2 regions of the Actinomadura sp. 1N219 genome follow, and region 2 is predicted to be linked to the other one. Evidence: riboswitches for the same ligand, from Rfam matches in the RefSeq annotation. Region 2 holds a riboswitch; the other holds the start of a gene.
What was found. Region 2 has a riboswitch for thiamine pyrophosphate ahead of ACH35V_RS16125 (purine-cytosine permease family protein). Riboswitches for the same ligand answer to the same signal wherever they lie in the genome.
Positions count from the first base shown of each region.

Region 1: another riboswitch for thiamine pyrophosphate. It lies ahead of thiC (phosphomethylpyrimidine synthase ThiC); the one in region 2 lies ahead of ACH35V_RS16125 (purine-cytosine permease family protein).

Region 1 is NZ_JBIRAY010000005.1:166,924-174,441, forward strand. It holds gene ACH35V_RS18215 (serine/threonine-protein kinase) at 1-1,597, shown strand, start outside; gene ACH35V_RS18220 (sensor histidine kinase) at 1,609-2,814, opposite strand; gene ACH35V_RS18225 (Mth938-like domain-containing protein) at 2,901-3,266, shown strand; gene ACH35V_RS18230 (hypothetical protein) at 3,332-4,423, shown strand; TPP riboswitch at 4,498-4,611, shown strand; gene thiC (phosphomethylpyrimidine synthase ThiC) at 4,607-6,343, shown strand; gene ACH35V_RS18240 (TetR/AcrR family transcriptional regulator) at 6,530-7,138, shown strand; gene ACH35V_RS18245 (metallophosphoesterase family protein) at 7,173-7,518, opposite strand, start outside.
Region 2 is NZ_JBIRAY010000004.1:278,912-286,429, forward strand. It holds gene ACH35V_RS16110 (arginine deiminase) at 1-1,129, shown strand, start outside; gene ACH35V_RS16115 (ATP-binding protein) at 1,442-1,987, opposite strand; gene ACH35V_RS16120 (PAS domain S-box protein) at 2,410-4,434, opposite strand; gene ACH35V_RS16125 (purine-cytosine permease family protein) at 4,512-5,861, opposite strand; TPP riboswitch at 5,856-5,965, opposite strand; gene ACH35V_RS16130 (rhodanese-like domain-containing protein) at 6,127-6,462, opposite strand; gene ACH35V_RS16135 (SSI family serine proteinase inhibitor) at 6,509-6,970, shown strand; gene ACH35V_RS16140 (Fpg/Nei family DNA glycosylase) at 7,052-7,518, opposite strand, start outside.

The DNA.
Region 1 (7,518 bases), on a different contig from region 2:
GCTCGTCCGCCCCGAGTACGGCGACGACCCGCAGTTCCGGCGCCGGTTCGCGGCCGAGGTCGAGGCGGCCCGCCGCGTCGGCGGGTTCTTCACCGCGCAGGTCGTCGACGCCGACCCGGACGCCGACCGGCCGTGGCTCGTCACCGCCTACGTGCCGGGCCCGTCGCTGCAGGCGGCCGTGGACGAGCTGGGGCCGCTGCCCGCCCGCGCGGTGCGCGTCCTCGGGGCGGGCCTGGCGGAGGGGCTGGCGGCCGTCCACTCCTGCGGGCTGGTGCACCGCGACCTCAAGCCCGGCAACGTGATCCTGGCGCCGGACGGGCCGAGGGTGATCGACTTCGGGATCGTCCGGGCGCTGGAGAGCGCGTCCGGCACCGCCACCGGGGCGATCACCGGGACGGTCGCGTACATGTCGCCCGAGCAGGCCCGCGGGGACCGGGACATCGGGCCCGCCGCGGACGTGTTCGCGCTCGGCTCGGTGCTGGCGTTCGCGTCCACCGGCTCGGCCCCGTTCGGCCGCGGCCAGGCGCACGCGGTGCTGTACCGGATCGTCCGGGAGGAGCCCGATCTGGACGGGGTCCCCGCCGAGCTGCGCGACCTGATCGGGGCGTGCCTGGCGAAGGACCCCGCGGACCGTCCCGCCCTGCCGGACGTGCTGGAGCGCTGCGCGGGCGCGGCGGGCGACGACTGGCTGCCCCCGGCCGTCCTCGCGATGGCCGCGGCGATGGGTCCGGGCGCGGGCGCCGCGCAGCCGACCGAGCACGACACTCCCGCCCCTGCCCTGGAGAGCCCGATGCGTTCCGGCGCCCTGCCGCCAGCAGGGCCGCCGCCGGAGCCGCCGCCGGGGCCCTACGGGCGCCACCCCGCGACCGCTCCCCTGTCTCCGCCGCCGCGCCGGTCCGGGTCCCGGGCCAGGTGGATTCTCGGCGGCGTCGCGTTCTTCACCGGCTTGGCGCTGCTGGCGACCGGGGTCGTCCTGGCGCTGAACTGGAAAGGCGGCTCGGGGTCGGGCCGGTCTTCCGCGTCGCCGTCCGCGACCAAGCCGAAGCTGCCGGTCTCGGCGGTGACCGGGCGGATCGACGACCCGCGCGCGGGCTTCTCCTACGCCCGCCTGGGCACGCCGTGGGTGACGCCGGGAGGCGGCTGGACGAGGCCGGGGATGTTCACCAGCGGGCAGATCGCACCGCTGCGGCAGCGCAACGGCGACTCGACCTTCAACGCGACCTCCGTGGCCGGGCTGCCCAGAGCCGACGAGCGTCAGGGCTACACCGGGCCCCAGGACCTCGGCGCCGTAGCGGCGCGCGTGAAGGCTCGCGTCATCCGCGAGTTGTTCACCGTCCCGCACGACGAGAAGACGCTCGCGTCCGGGCCCATCGAGGTGAGCGGCGGGGGCAGGGGCTGGCTGGAGAAAGCGCGGTTCGACTTTCCGCAGGCCAAGGCGCAGGGCTGGCCGGTCACGGGAGACACGATGGCGCTCCTGGTCATCGATCAGGACGGCGCGGACGGCGGCGTGCCGGGGATTCTGCTGGTGTCCGTCCCGAGCGCCTTCGCGGCGCCGGGCGACATGGATCAGGTCCTCGCGTCCGTCCGGACGCGCTGAGGGGCGGGCCGCTATTGGGGGGAGACGACGTCCGCGACCGGGAGGACGGCGGTGACGACGAACCCGCCGCCGTCGCCGGGGCCCGCGTCCAGGGTGCCGCCGACGCTCCGCGCCCGCTCGATCATCCCGAGGATCCCGAAGCCGCCCGGCGTCCCGCCGGACGGTCGACTCTCTGGCGGGGGGACGACCCCCCGCGCCCCCCGGAACGGCCCGATCCCGTCGTCGGCGACGCGCACGACGAGCCCGCCGCCGTCCCGGGACAGGGTGACCGCGACGCGCTCGGCCGCCGCGTGCTTGACGACGTTGGTCAGCGCCTCCTGGACGATCCGGTACGCCGCGACGCCGACCTCCGGCGGCAGGGACCCCGCGTCCGCGTCGTCGAGGTCGACCTCGACCCCGGCGGCGCGCGCGGCCTGCGCGAGGTCGGCGATCCCGTCCGGGCCGGGCAGCCGCCCGGTCGTCTCGACGTCCGTGCCGCGCAGGACCTGCAGGGTGCCGCGCAGCTCCGTCCGGGCGTCCCGGCAGGTGTCGGCGATCGACGTGAGCGCCTCCGCCAGCTCCTCCCGGTCGAGCGGCCGGTCCCCGCGGACGAGGTGCGCCGCCGCCCCGGCCTGGACGCCGATGACGGTGATGCTGTGGGCGAGGAGGTCGTGCAGGTCGCGGGCGATCCGCAGCCGCTCCTCGGCGACGCGCCGCCGCGCCTCCTCCTCCCGCGTCCGCTCCGCCCGCTCGGCCCGCTCGGTGATCGTCGCCAGCCGCGCCCGGTGCACCCGCCACACCTGGACGGCGATCACGACGGAGATCACGGCCTCGATGACCGCGATCTGCTCGCGGAGCGACTTGCCGCCCGCCTGCAGCGCCATCCCGATCACGCACACGAACAGCACGACGCCCGCCACGGTGAGGACGCCCCGGACGCGCCGTCCCAGCACCGCGTACGCGAACAGCGCGACCACCTCGGCGGGCACCAGCGCATGATGCTGGTACTGCGCCAGGTGGTACGGCAGCGCCAGCATCAGCAGGGCCGCCAGCGCCGGCGTCGGCCACCGCCGCATCACCGCGAGCGGCGCGTGCGCGGCCACCAGCAGGAGCGTCCCGGCCGCGTCCAGGTCCCGGACGCCGGGCCACATCACCGCGACCGCGACGGCGACGCACGCCAGCAGCGTCGCGAACAGGGCGTCGCTCGCCGTCGCACCGCCCTTGGGCACCGTCACCACGCGTCCATTTTCTCCACAACGTCCGAACACCGCACACCGCCCCCGCGCCGCCGGAGGACGACCGCGGATTTCAGTACGCTCCGCGCATGGAGAAGTCACCTCGGATCACCCATATCGCCTGGGGCCGCATGGAGGTCGAAGGACTTCAGGGCGGCAAGGACTTCAAGCTCTATCCGGGCGGAGGCCGCGAATGGGACTGGACCGAGCACGGCACCCGGCACGACCCGGGGATCCAGCCGGGCGACGTGCGGGAACTGCTCGACCACGGCTGCACGGTCGTCGTCCTCAGCAGGGGCATGGAGCTGCGCCTGAAGACGATGCCGTCCACGCTGGAGGTGCTGCGGGACGCCGGTGTCGAGGTGCACGTGGAGGAGACGACCGAGGCCGTCGCGATTTACAACCGGCTGGCCGAGACTGAGAGCGTGGGCGGGCTCTTCCACTCGACCTGCTGAACGGCCGGGATGAATGGGGTCGTCCCGCCCTATAGTTCTGCGAACTCCATCATGAAGGGCTGACCGTGTCCGTCCCTCCCCCGACCCGCTCCCTGCCGGACCTCCGGGTCACGCTCGGCCGGGGCGCCTACCGGTGGCCGTTCCGGGTGTGCCTGGCCGCGCTGGCGATCGGCCTGCTCATCTCGCTGTCCACGCGCACCGGCGGCAGCGCGGCGTGGGGGGCCGGGGAGGCCCGCCGGGCCATCGCCGTGTACGGCGGCGGCGGGGCGCTCGTCGCGCTGGCCGCGATCGTCTGGGCCTTCGTGATCTTCCGGAACCGGCTGGTCGTGACCGTCGGGGAGAAGGGGCTCGTCCTGCGCCGCGCGAAGAAGCAGGCGGTCATCCCGGCGGACGCCGTGCGCGCGGTCGGCATCGTGTGGCCGGTCGCCGACCCCGTCCTGACGGTCTGGTTCGACACCGCGGCGGCCCCGGACGCCGGCGCGATCGTCAAGGTGGACGGCGACGCGGCGGCGCTCCTCCGGGACCGGTCGCTCCCCTCCGGATGGCTCCCGGCCGTGCGCGCCGCCGCGACCGAGAACCTCGGCGCGTCCTGGCGCGTCCTCGACGACGAGGGCGAGGAGGTCGAGCAGCCGCGGGCGGACGCGCTGGCCAGAGCCGACCGCCTCCTGGTGGACGGCGCCGGCCGCTACCGCGACCAGGGCGGCGGCGCGCTCATCGCCGTCGCCTGCGGACGGCTCGCCAGGCGCGGGCCGGGCCCGGCCCGCTTCCGCCGCAACCCCGACCGGGGCCGCCGGACGATCGTCCTGCGCGATCCCCACGCGGGCAGGCTGCTCGCGTTCAAGAAGACGTCCCGGCTGACGGGCGGCGGCCGCATGCGGGTGTTCGACGCGGACGGCCGGCACGTCGGCACGATCGAGAGGCTGCGCGAGCCGTCCTTCTACTCGGCCGGGGGGACGCTCCTCGGCACCACCCGGCGGCACGGCGACCGCCATGTCGTCACCGGCGTGGACGGGCGCGAGTCCGCGTCGCTGAGGACGAAGAGCGGCGCCGACGACAGCCGCATGTGGCTGGAGCGCTCGCGATCCGCCCCTGACCAGCTGCGCACCCTCACCCTGGCACTGCCGATGGTGGTGCGGCTCGCGCGCCAGGCCGCCTGACCCGTTCCATCAGCGCGGCCTTATCCCATGGGCGGCGGTTGCCGCAACGGGGGTGGGCCGGGTTAGCGTCGAGCACGACAGATCGCGGGGGTCCGGCGAACCGGGCTGAGATAGCGGCTGAGACGGCCGCTGACCGCATGAACCTGACCGGGTAATGCCGGCGTAGGGAGAGATCGAGTCGTCATGACCGAACCTTTGGTTCCAGCCGCCCGCAAGACCTACCTGCGGGGCTCGCGCCCCGACATCCGCGTCCCGATGCGGGAGGTGCCGCTGACCAGCGGCGACACCGTCGTCCTGTACGACACGTCCGGGCCGTGCACCGATCCGGCGCAGGAGACCGACGTCCGCCGGGGGCTGCCCGCGCTGCGGGAGCCGTGGATCGCCGGGCGCGGCGACACGGCCCCGTACGAGGGCCGGACCGTCCGCCCCGAGGACGACGGCCGCAAGGCGCCGCCGCAGCCGCCGCCTCTGCAGGAGGGTTTCCTGCCGCGGCGGCCGCGCCGCGCGACCGGCGGCGCGGTGACGCAGCGCGCCTACGCGCGGCGCGGGGAGATCACCCCAGAGATGGAGTTCGCGGCGCTGCGCGAAGGCGTGGCGCCGGAGTTCGTCCGGGACGAGCTGGCCGCCGGCCGCGCCGTGCTGCCCGCCAACGTCAACCACCCCGAGATCGAGCCGATGGTCATCGGGCGGAACTTCCTGGTGAAGGTGAACGCGAACATCGGGAACTCGGCGGTGGCGTCGTCCATCGAGGACGAGGTGGAGAAGATGACGTGGGCGACCCGCTGGGGCGCCGACACGATCATGGACCTGTCGACGGGCCGGGACATCCACACCACGCGCGAGTGGATCCTGCGGAACTCGCCGGTGCCGGTCGGGACCGTCCCGCTGTACCAGGCGGTGGAGAAGGTCGGCGGCGACCCCGCGGAGCTGACCTTCGACGTGTTCCGCGACACGGTGATCGAGCAGGCCGAGCAGGGCGTGGACTACATGACCGTCCACGCCGGGGTGCTGCTGTCGTACGTGCCGCTGACGGCGCGGCGCAAGACCGGGATCGTGTCCCGCGGCGGGTCGATCATGGCGGCGTGGTGCCTGGCGCACCACGAGGAGAACTTCCTGTACACGCGGTTCAGGGAGCTGTGCGAGATCTTCGCCGCGTACGACGTCACGTGGTCGCTCGGGGACGGCCTGCGGCCCGGCTCCATCGCCGACGCCAACGACGAGGCGCAGTTCGCCGAGCTGCGCACCCAGGGCGAGCTGACGAAGATCGCCGCGGAGTACGGCAACCAGGTGATGAACGAGGGCCCGGGCCACGTCCCGATGCACAAGATCAAGGAGAACGTCGACCTGCAGCAGGAGTGGTGCGACGGGGCGCCGTTCTACACGCTCGGGCCGCTGACCACCGACATCGCGCCCGGCTACGACCACATCACCTCGGCGATCGGCGCGGCGATGATCGGCTGGCACGGCACCGCGATGCTCTGCTACGTCACGCCGAAGGAGCATCTCGGGCTGCCGGACCGCGACGACGTCAAGGCCGGCGTCATCGCCTACAAGATCGCCGCGCACGCCGCCGACCTGGCGAAGGGCCATCCGGGCGCGCAGGCGTGGGACGACGCGCTGTCGGACGCCCGGTTCGACTTCCGGTGGGAGGACCAGTTCAACCTGTCCCTCGACCCGGACACCGCCCGCGCGTTCCACGACGCCACGCTCCCGGCCGCCCCGGCGAAGACGGCGCACTTCTGCTCTATGTGCGGGCCGCACTTCTGCTCCATGAAGATCACCCGGGACGTCCGCCGGTACGCCGACGAGCACGGCCTGGCCGAGGAGGAGGCGCTCTCCGCCGGGATGCGCGAGAAGGCGGACGAGTTCAAGGCCGCCGGCGGCCGCGTCTACCTGCCGCTCTCCCCCGGCAAGACCTGACGCGGTTCGCCGCGAGAACGGGGGCCCGCCGCGGACGGCGCCGCGGCGGGCCTCCCCCCGTCTCGCGCGGAGGTCGCCGCCTCGCCGGGGACGTCGCGCGGCTAGTATCGGGGGACCGTTCCAAAGCCGCGGATCCCCCGGATCGCCGCGGGCCCGCCGACCCGCCGGGAAGGACCCACGACTCAGGTGACCAGCGACGATATTCCGAGACCCGGCCCGCAGCGGGCGATGCGCGCCGACGTCCGCCGCAACCGCGCCCGGCTGCTCGCGGCGGCGAGGGAGATGTTCGAGCGGGACGGGGCCGGCGCCTCCCTGGAGGCCGTCGCGCGGCTCGCGGGCGTCGGCATCGGGACGCTCTACCGGCATTTCCCGACGCGCCAGGACCTCCTGGAGGCGCTGCTCGCCGACGTCTACGACGGGCTGGCCGCGACGGGGCGGGAGCTCCTCGTCTCGCCCGCGCCCGGGGAGGCGCTCACCACCTGGTTGCGCGCGTTCATCGTGCGGATCACGGCGTTCCCCGGGATGGCGGCCGCGGCCGCGGTGTCGCTGCGGCCCGAACAGCCAGGGCGGCCCGAGCCGTCCGGGGCGCGCCGGGCGGTGCGCGACGCGGGCGAGGCGCTGTTCCGGCGCGCGCAGGACGCCGGGGACGTGCCCGCGGACGCCGAGTTCGCCGACGCGCTGAGGCTCGCGGGCGCGATCGCGATGGTCACCGAGCGCGACCCGGAGGCGGCCGATCGGCTGCTGGCCCTCGCCGCCGCCGGCCTGGCCCCCGGGAAGGGCGCTCACGGCGGCTAGGCCGTCCTGAGCGTCAGGGCGAGGACGCGCCCGATCAGGTGGTCTCCGGCACGGGCAGGATGCGGCGGGGGCCGCGCGGCGCACCGCCCTCCCGCTTGCGCCATTCGCGGGGGTAGCCGACCGACACCTCGATGTGCGGGATGTCGCCGGTCCAGATCGTCCGGGGGATGTGGAGGTGCCCGTACACGACCGACACGGCGCCGAACCGGGTGTGCCAGTCGGCGGTCCGCACGGTGCCGCACCACTGCGCGAACTCCGGGTACCACAGGACGCGGGTGGGTTCGCGGACGAGCGGCCAGTGGTTGACCAGCACCGTCCGCGTCCCGGGTTCGAGGGCCGACAGGCGCTTCTCGGTGTAGGCGATCCGCGCGTCGCACCAG
Region 2 (7,518 bases):
GGAACTGAAGCGGCTCACCCCCCGCAACAGCGACAAGCTGCTGTTCGACGCGATCCCCTGGGTCGGCCGGGCCCAAGAAGAACACGACGCGTTCGCCGAGGCCCTCCGCTCACGCGGCGTGGAGGTCCTCTACGTCACGGAGCTACTGCAGGACGCCCTGGAGTACGAGGCCGCCCGCGAGCAGGCCATCGCGGACGCCATCGTCGACCTCCGCCTCGGCGACCAGCTCCGCCGCGTCGTCGAGGAGTACCTGCGCGACCTCGACCCCGAGAACCTCGCCCACACGCTGATCGCGGGCCTGGCGCACGAGGAGCTGAAGGCGGGCCACGGCCTCGTCTACCGGCTGATGAACCGCCTGGACTTCATCGTCGACCCGCTCCCCGGCCTGCTGTTCACCCGCGACAACAGCACCTGGATCGGCGACCGCGTGGCGGTGACGAGCCTCGCGATGGAGGCCCGCCGCCGCGAGTCCGCGCTGACGGGCCTCGTCTACACCCACCACCCGCGCTTCGCGGACGTCCAGCCCGTGTACACCCCGGCCTTGGAACACCTAGAAGGCGGCGACGTCCTCCTACTGACCCCAGGAGTGATCGCCGTAGGAACCGGCGAACGAACAACCCCCGCAGGCGTAGAACGACTGGCCCGCCAGGTCATCGGCGCAGGACTGGCGCACACCGTCCTGGCCGTCCCCATTGCGCAGGAACGCGCCACCATGCACCTGGACACCGTCTGCACGATGGTCGACGTGGACACCGTCGTCATGTATCCCCCGGTCGCCCACTCCCTCACCGCCCACACGGTCACCCTCCACAACAGCGACCTCCACGTAAGCGGCCCGCGCCCCTTCCTAGAGGCAGCCGCCGAAGCCATGGGCCTGGACCGCCTGAAGGTGATCGACACCGGCCTCGACCCGGTAACCGCAGAACGCGAACAGTGGGACGACGGCAACAACACCCTCGCCGTATCCCCACGCCTCTGCGTCGCCTACGAACGCAACATCGAAACGAACGCCCAACTGGAGGCGTCCGGCATAGAGGTCATAAGAATCACCGGCAGCGAACTGGGCACAGGCCGAGGCGGCCCCCGCTGCATGTCCTGCCCAATCCTCAGAGACCCCCCAGCCACATAAGCGCCAAGCGCAACCGGCCGGACACACTGACCCCAGCCACCACCGCAACCACGCGACAACCTCAACGCCTGCGATCGCGTCCGAAGGCAGGTTTCGAGCCTGCGAGAAACCTGATCGCGCAGCGAGCCGCCAAGGCGAGACGAAGCGATGCAGCGATCGCGCGCGTTTTTCGACGATGGAGGGCCGCCAGGCCCGAAGGAGGAGAAAAAGGCAAAAAAATACAGCTCGGGCGGTGTCGACGGGGGCACGACAACGCCCGAGCTTGGGGAGGACACTACAAGGTCGGCGGGAGATTCTCTAGGTGGGGCCCGGTCAAGCCGGGTATGCCCTGCTCGCGGCGGTCCCGTTTCGGGTTCCGTCACGCAGATCGTCCGGTTCGTCCGTGAGGTCGGGGAAGTCGGCGAGGTCGGGGACGACGGTGTGCGCTCCGGCGGGGGCGGCCTGCCCGTTCTTCCCGCTGGGCGACCTGGGGGCCCGCAGGACGGCCCAGACCGTGGTGGAGCCGTCCTCGTGGCGGACGCCCCAGCCCTCGGAGAGGGCCTCGACGATGCCGAGCCCGCGCCCGCCGAGCGAGGACAGGGTGCCGGGGCCGCGGCGCGGCTCGGTCATGGCGCCGCCGTCGCTGACCTCCAGTTCGAGGACGTCGCCGCGGCGCAGCCAGCAGACCCGCACCTGGCCGGACGGCAGCGGGCGCGCGTGGCGGAGGGCGTTGCTGAGCAGCTCGCTGACGATGACGCTGGCGTCGTCCACGACGGACTCGTAGACGCCCGAGTCGACCAGCTCCGAGCTGAGGCGCCTCCGGGCGACCGCGACGCTGGACGGTGCGTGTGGGAGCAGTACGACGCTCGACGCCCTCACCTCCCCGTGGTTTCGTGAGCTCGGATGAGTCCCGTCACCGCTCTTCCAGTACGACCGAAATGCCCTGATGGCCGGGACCGGAAACACGAACGGTTCATTCGCCACCTGCACAACGAGTCACCGGCCATCCGGTCACGGTGATCACCCCCGCATCGGTATCCCGTCACGAACGGCAACCATCCAAGGATCTATCCAGCCAACGGCGGATTTACTCCTCCGGCGCTCGTTTCGTCCGTCACACCCGGCGGACGCCGCACTTTCCCGCAGGGGAGCGGCCGCGACGACCGTCGAGACCACATGAATGCCCTGGTCACGGCCGTCTTATCGTGGCGGGACGGTTCGGGTTTGGTTACGCTGAGTAGTCACAGGACGGCCCGTCCGGTCACTGACGGGAGACGTTGACGCCAGGGCGATGCGGGCGGTCAGGGCGCGGTCCGGAGGACGAGCCGCATGCACGTTCCGTCACCGGCATGCGCGCCACCTGCGGGTCCGTGGCCCTCTGTGTCGTGCAGAAGAACGTTCGGACGGTGTACCGAACCGTCCGATCGGAGGGGCTCGTCCCGCCGCGCCGGGCCTGTGTGAGATCCCTCACTTTTACGGTGCCGGGCCGGATGTGCGGAGATCGTTCCGCCCTGTTCCTCCGTGAGGCGTTTGACGATGTACAGGCCGAGCCCGATGCCGCCGAACCGCCGCCTGTCCCCGGCGTCCCCCTGGACGAACCGCTCGAAGATCCGCTCGTGGTCGCCGGCGCGGATGCCGACGCCCTCGTCCTCCACGGTCACCACGATGCCGGTGCCCTCGCGGACGGCCCGGACGCTGACCGTCCCGCCGTCCGGGGAGTACTTGAACGCGTTCTCCAGGAGCTGCCCGAGGATGATGTCGGTCGCCATCGCGTCCCCGCGGCAGGACGGCAGGCCGGGCTCGATCTCCAGCTCGACCCGGTGCAGCGGCGACAGCGACCGGAACCCGGCGACGACGCCCTCCAGCACCCGCGTCAGGTCGAACGACTCGATCGTCACGGTCAGCTCGTCGGCGCCCGCGCGGGAGCCGAGCAGCAGGTGCTCGACGAGCCGGCCGAGCGACTGGGCGCGTTCGGCGATGGTGGCGACGGCGGCGCGGCGGTCGCCGTCCGACAGCTCGTCCCACCGGTTGACCAGCGTGGACGCGAACCCCTGCACGACCGTGATCGGGGTGCGCAGCTCGTGGCTGGTGGTGGCGAGGAACAGGTCCTTGGCCTCTTCGAGGGCCTTCGCCTCCGACACGTCGCGGAAGTCGACGACCAGCTCGCCGGTCTCCTCGATCTCGGCGGCGAGCACGTTCAGCCACGTCCCGGACTCCAGCCGGAACGTCAGCATCTCGCCGAGCGCGGGCATGCCGAACGGCAGCGGCCGCCCGATCGCGTCCTCCGGCGGGACGCCGGTGAGCGCGTGCGCGGCGGGGTTCCACTGCCGGACGACGAGATCCTGGTCGAGCACGGCGATCCCGTCCGCGCTGGAGTCGATCACGGCGCGCTCGTGCGCCCGCTGCCGGACGACCTCCGCGTACGCGACGGCGTTGCCGACCGCGACGCCCGCGTGCCCGGCGAGGAGTTCCAGCAGCTCCAACTCGGTGTGCCCGACCTTGTGTCCGGAGAACAGGGCGTACAGCGCGCCGTACGGGCGGTTCTGCAGGTACGACAGGCCGAGCGCGATCGTGTGCAGCCCGGACAGCTCGGACCAGATCAGGTCGCCGAGGCGCTGCTCGCCCGTCGCGAGCTTGACCGTCTTGCCCGACCGCAGCAGCTCCCCGACCAGGCTCGTCTTCAGGTCGGCGGACGTGCCGCGCATGTGCTCCGGCAGCCCGGACATGTTCACCAGCCGCAGCCGGTCGCCCTCGATCCGCGCGAACCCGCCCGCGTCCGCGCCGGTCAGCTCGATCAGCGCGGCGGTGATCCGGTCGAGGACGACGGCGAGGTCCAGCTCGGCGTTCAGGTCGGCGACGATGTCGTTCAGCCGGCGGACGAGCCGGGCCCGCTCCGTCATGTGGTGCTGGACGATCTCGTCCTCGCCGACCGGGTGGTACACGCCGACCCAGCCGAGCAGGGTGCCGGACGGGTCCTTCAGCAGGCTCGTGTCGATCCGGACGTCGATGAGGCGGCCGTTGCGGTGGAACCGGCGGGTCGCGATCGAGATCTGCCCGCCGTCCCCGTCGCCTTCCGCGGCGTCGTCACCGGCGCGGCGGGTGAGGAGCCGTTCCTGGACGGCGTTGTGCTCGGCCTTCAGCTCGTGCGGGACGATCGGCGGCACCCGTCCGGCCATCTCCTCGGCCGTCCAGCCGAACATGCGCTCGGCGGCCGGGTTCCACACGGTGACCCGGTGCCGCTGGTCCACGGCCACGATCGCGTCGGCGGCGCTCTCGATGACCGCCCGCGCGATCGGGTCATGGACGTGGTGATGCACGCCTGTCATCGTGCCACCGGTCTCCGGCGCCGCGCCGGGTAACTTACGCCGAAACTTTCTGCTGAAACCCCGTACGAACAGGAACCTTACTTTTTAGTAAGCCTGCCGATGAGGAGCGCGGCGGCCCCGGCGACCAGGAACGACAGCAGCGAGGCGCTCATCCAGCTCTGCGGGCCGAAGCGCAGCACGTCCTGGACGTCCTGCCAGAAGCCCGCCCATCTGGTGACGGTGCCGGGGTTGATGAGCTGGTAGACGACGAACCCGGCCGCCCAGGCGGCGATCATGCCCCAGCGGGACGGCGCCGTCCGGGACACGTCCCAGCCGCGTCCACGGCGGCGGCGTCCGAGGAAGAAGTCAGCGGCCAGGACGCCGAGCATGGGCACGAACACCGATCCGATCAGTGACAGGAATCCGGCGTAGTCGCCAATGTCCAGCGCCAGCGCGAGCACCGTGACGATCACGCCGAGCGCGACGCTCAGCACGCGCCGGTCGGCGCGCGGGACGAGGTTCTGGATCGACACGGCCGTGGAGTAGGTGTCGGCGAACGACTGGTCCGCCTCGCGCAGCACGAACACCGCGAAGAACACCACGCCGAGCGTGACGTTGAGGAACGGGTCGAAGACCTTCGACGAGTCGCCCGCCACGAGCGCCAGCGCCAGCAGGCCGAGCACGTACGCGACGATCTGCGTGACCGAGTAGCCGACGGCGGCGGCGCCGAACGCGGCCCGTTCCGTCCGGGAATGCCGGGTGTAGTCGGCGGCCACCGGGACCCAGGAGATCGACACCGCCAGCGCCGCGTCCGCCCCGATCCAGAAGCCGCCCCACGACCCCTGCGTCAGGTCGGGCAGCGGCTCGCGGAGGAGCTGGACGTAGAAGTAGACCAGCGCGATCGCCACCGCGACCGTGACGTAGCGGCGCAGGATCCGCACGGAGCCGAGCGGCCAGATGGTCAGGACCGTCGTGAGGGCCCCGGCGGCGACCACGTAGCCCCAGCGCGGCACGCCGTCCCACAGATGGCGCGCCGCGTCCGCGATGACGATCAGCTCGAACGTTCCCCAGCCGATGAGCTGCGCGACGTTCAGCACGGTCGGCGCGTACGACAGCCGCGCGCCGAACAGGCCGCGGAGCAGCACCATCGCGGGCTGGCCGGTGCGCGCGCCCGGCACCGCGGCGAGGCCCAGCATCAGCCCGCCCAGGGCCGTTCCGACGGCCATCGCCACGATGCCCGCCATGATCGACAGGGTGGGCCGGCCGTCGGCTCCCGGCGCCAGGACGGTGTAGGCACCGGAGAAGGCCAGCAGGCTGACCCCGAGGTTCGCCCAGAAGGCGCTCTGGTCCCAGAAGCCGAGCACCCTGGGCGCGGGCTCGTCGAGCGTGAACGGTGCCTCGCTGTTCGCACGCGCCGCACCAGCGCGCGCATCAACCTCGGACGCCACGGGACAACACACTCCCTACGCCGGCATTACCCGGACAGGTTCATGCGGTCGGCGGCGCCTCTAAGGCCGCCCTCTCAGCCCGGCATGCACCCGTCCGGTATGTACCGGTCCGGCGCGGCCCGAGCTCCCGCGGTCATCGGTCGGGCCCGATCGTACAACCGCCCGACTTCCCCCAAAAGGACACAGATCACTAAAAGGGCGCGGATCGCCCCGGAGTCAACCGATCATGCGCGGCCCCGTCCCGGCCACATATGGCCGGGCCGCTTCAGGCCACGTAGGGGGCCCCGTCGCCGCCGCCCTCCATCGGACGACCCGCCTCGACCCAGCCCTTCATCCCGCCGTCGACGTTCCTGGCCAGCCAGCCCGCCTGGTTGAGCGCCACCGTCACCTGCGCGGACCGCGCCCCGGACCGGCAGATCACGTAGACCTCCCGGTCGCGGGGTACCTCGCCGGCACGATCGCCCAGCTGGCCCATGGGGATGTGGACCGCAGCGGGGGCGTGGCCCGCGTCCCACTCGTCCTGTTCCCGGACGTCCAGCAGGTAGCCGTCCTGCGGTACGTCAGCGGCTCCCACCGCCGGCACGTCGTCCCCGAAATTCATCACACCCCCATGGAACCGCGCGAAGCCCCCCTGCGTCGAATCACGCATGCGGTATCGGACGCTCCTTTTCGCGTCGCCCGGGCTGGCCATGGTGCTGTCCCTGGCCGCCTGCGGCGACGAACAAGCCAAGGGGACCCCCGCCGACAAGCCTTCGGGCACGACGTCCGTGCAGCCCTCCGGCACACCGGCGGACACCCTCACCATCAACGTCAAGGCCTCCAAGGAGGCCCCCGCCAAGACCTGGACCCTGAACTGCGAACCGCCGGGCGGCGACCATCCCAAGGTCGCCGACGCCTGCGCGGCCCTCACCAAGGCCAAGGACCCCTTCAAACCCGTCCCCAAGGAACAGCAGTGCACCATGATCTACGGCGGGCCGGAGCTCGCCACGGTCAAGGGCACCTGGCAGGGCAAGGAGATCAACGCCGAGTTCTCGCGTGACGACGGCTGCCAGCTGCACCGCTGGGAGCAGGTCGGCCCGCTCTTCGGCCCCGTGCCGAAGGTCCGCTGAACGAGCCATCCCCGTTCCGGCTCCGTCCAGACAACCACGACTACCCATCGGCTCCGCCCGGTCATCCGGGCGGGGCCTGTTTCACTTCAGGAGGCGGGACATCCGGCGGTCGGCGAGGGGCTTGCCGCCCGTCTGGCAGGTCGGGCAGTACTGGAGGGACGAGTCCGCGAAGGACACCTCGCGGACCGTGTCGCCGCAGACGGGGCATTTCTGGCCGGTCTTGCCGTGGACGCGCAGGCCGGTCTTCTTCTCGCCCTTGAGGTCCTGGGCCTCCAGGCCGCGCGAACGTTCCACCGCGTCGCGCAGGGTGGTGACGATGGCGTCGTGCAGGGTCGCGACGTCGTCCTCGGTCAGCGAGGCGGCGATCTTGAACGGGGACATCTTCGCGACGTGCAGCACCTCGTCGGAGTAGGCGTTGCCGATCCCGGCGATCACCTTCTGGTCGCGCAGCAGGCCCTTGACCTGGGTGCGCTTGCCGTCGAGGATCGCGCCGAGCGCCGCCGGGGTGAACGCGTCGTCCAGCGGGTCGGGGCCGAGGGACGCGACGC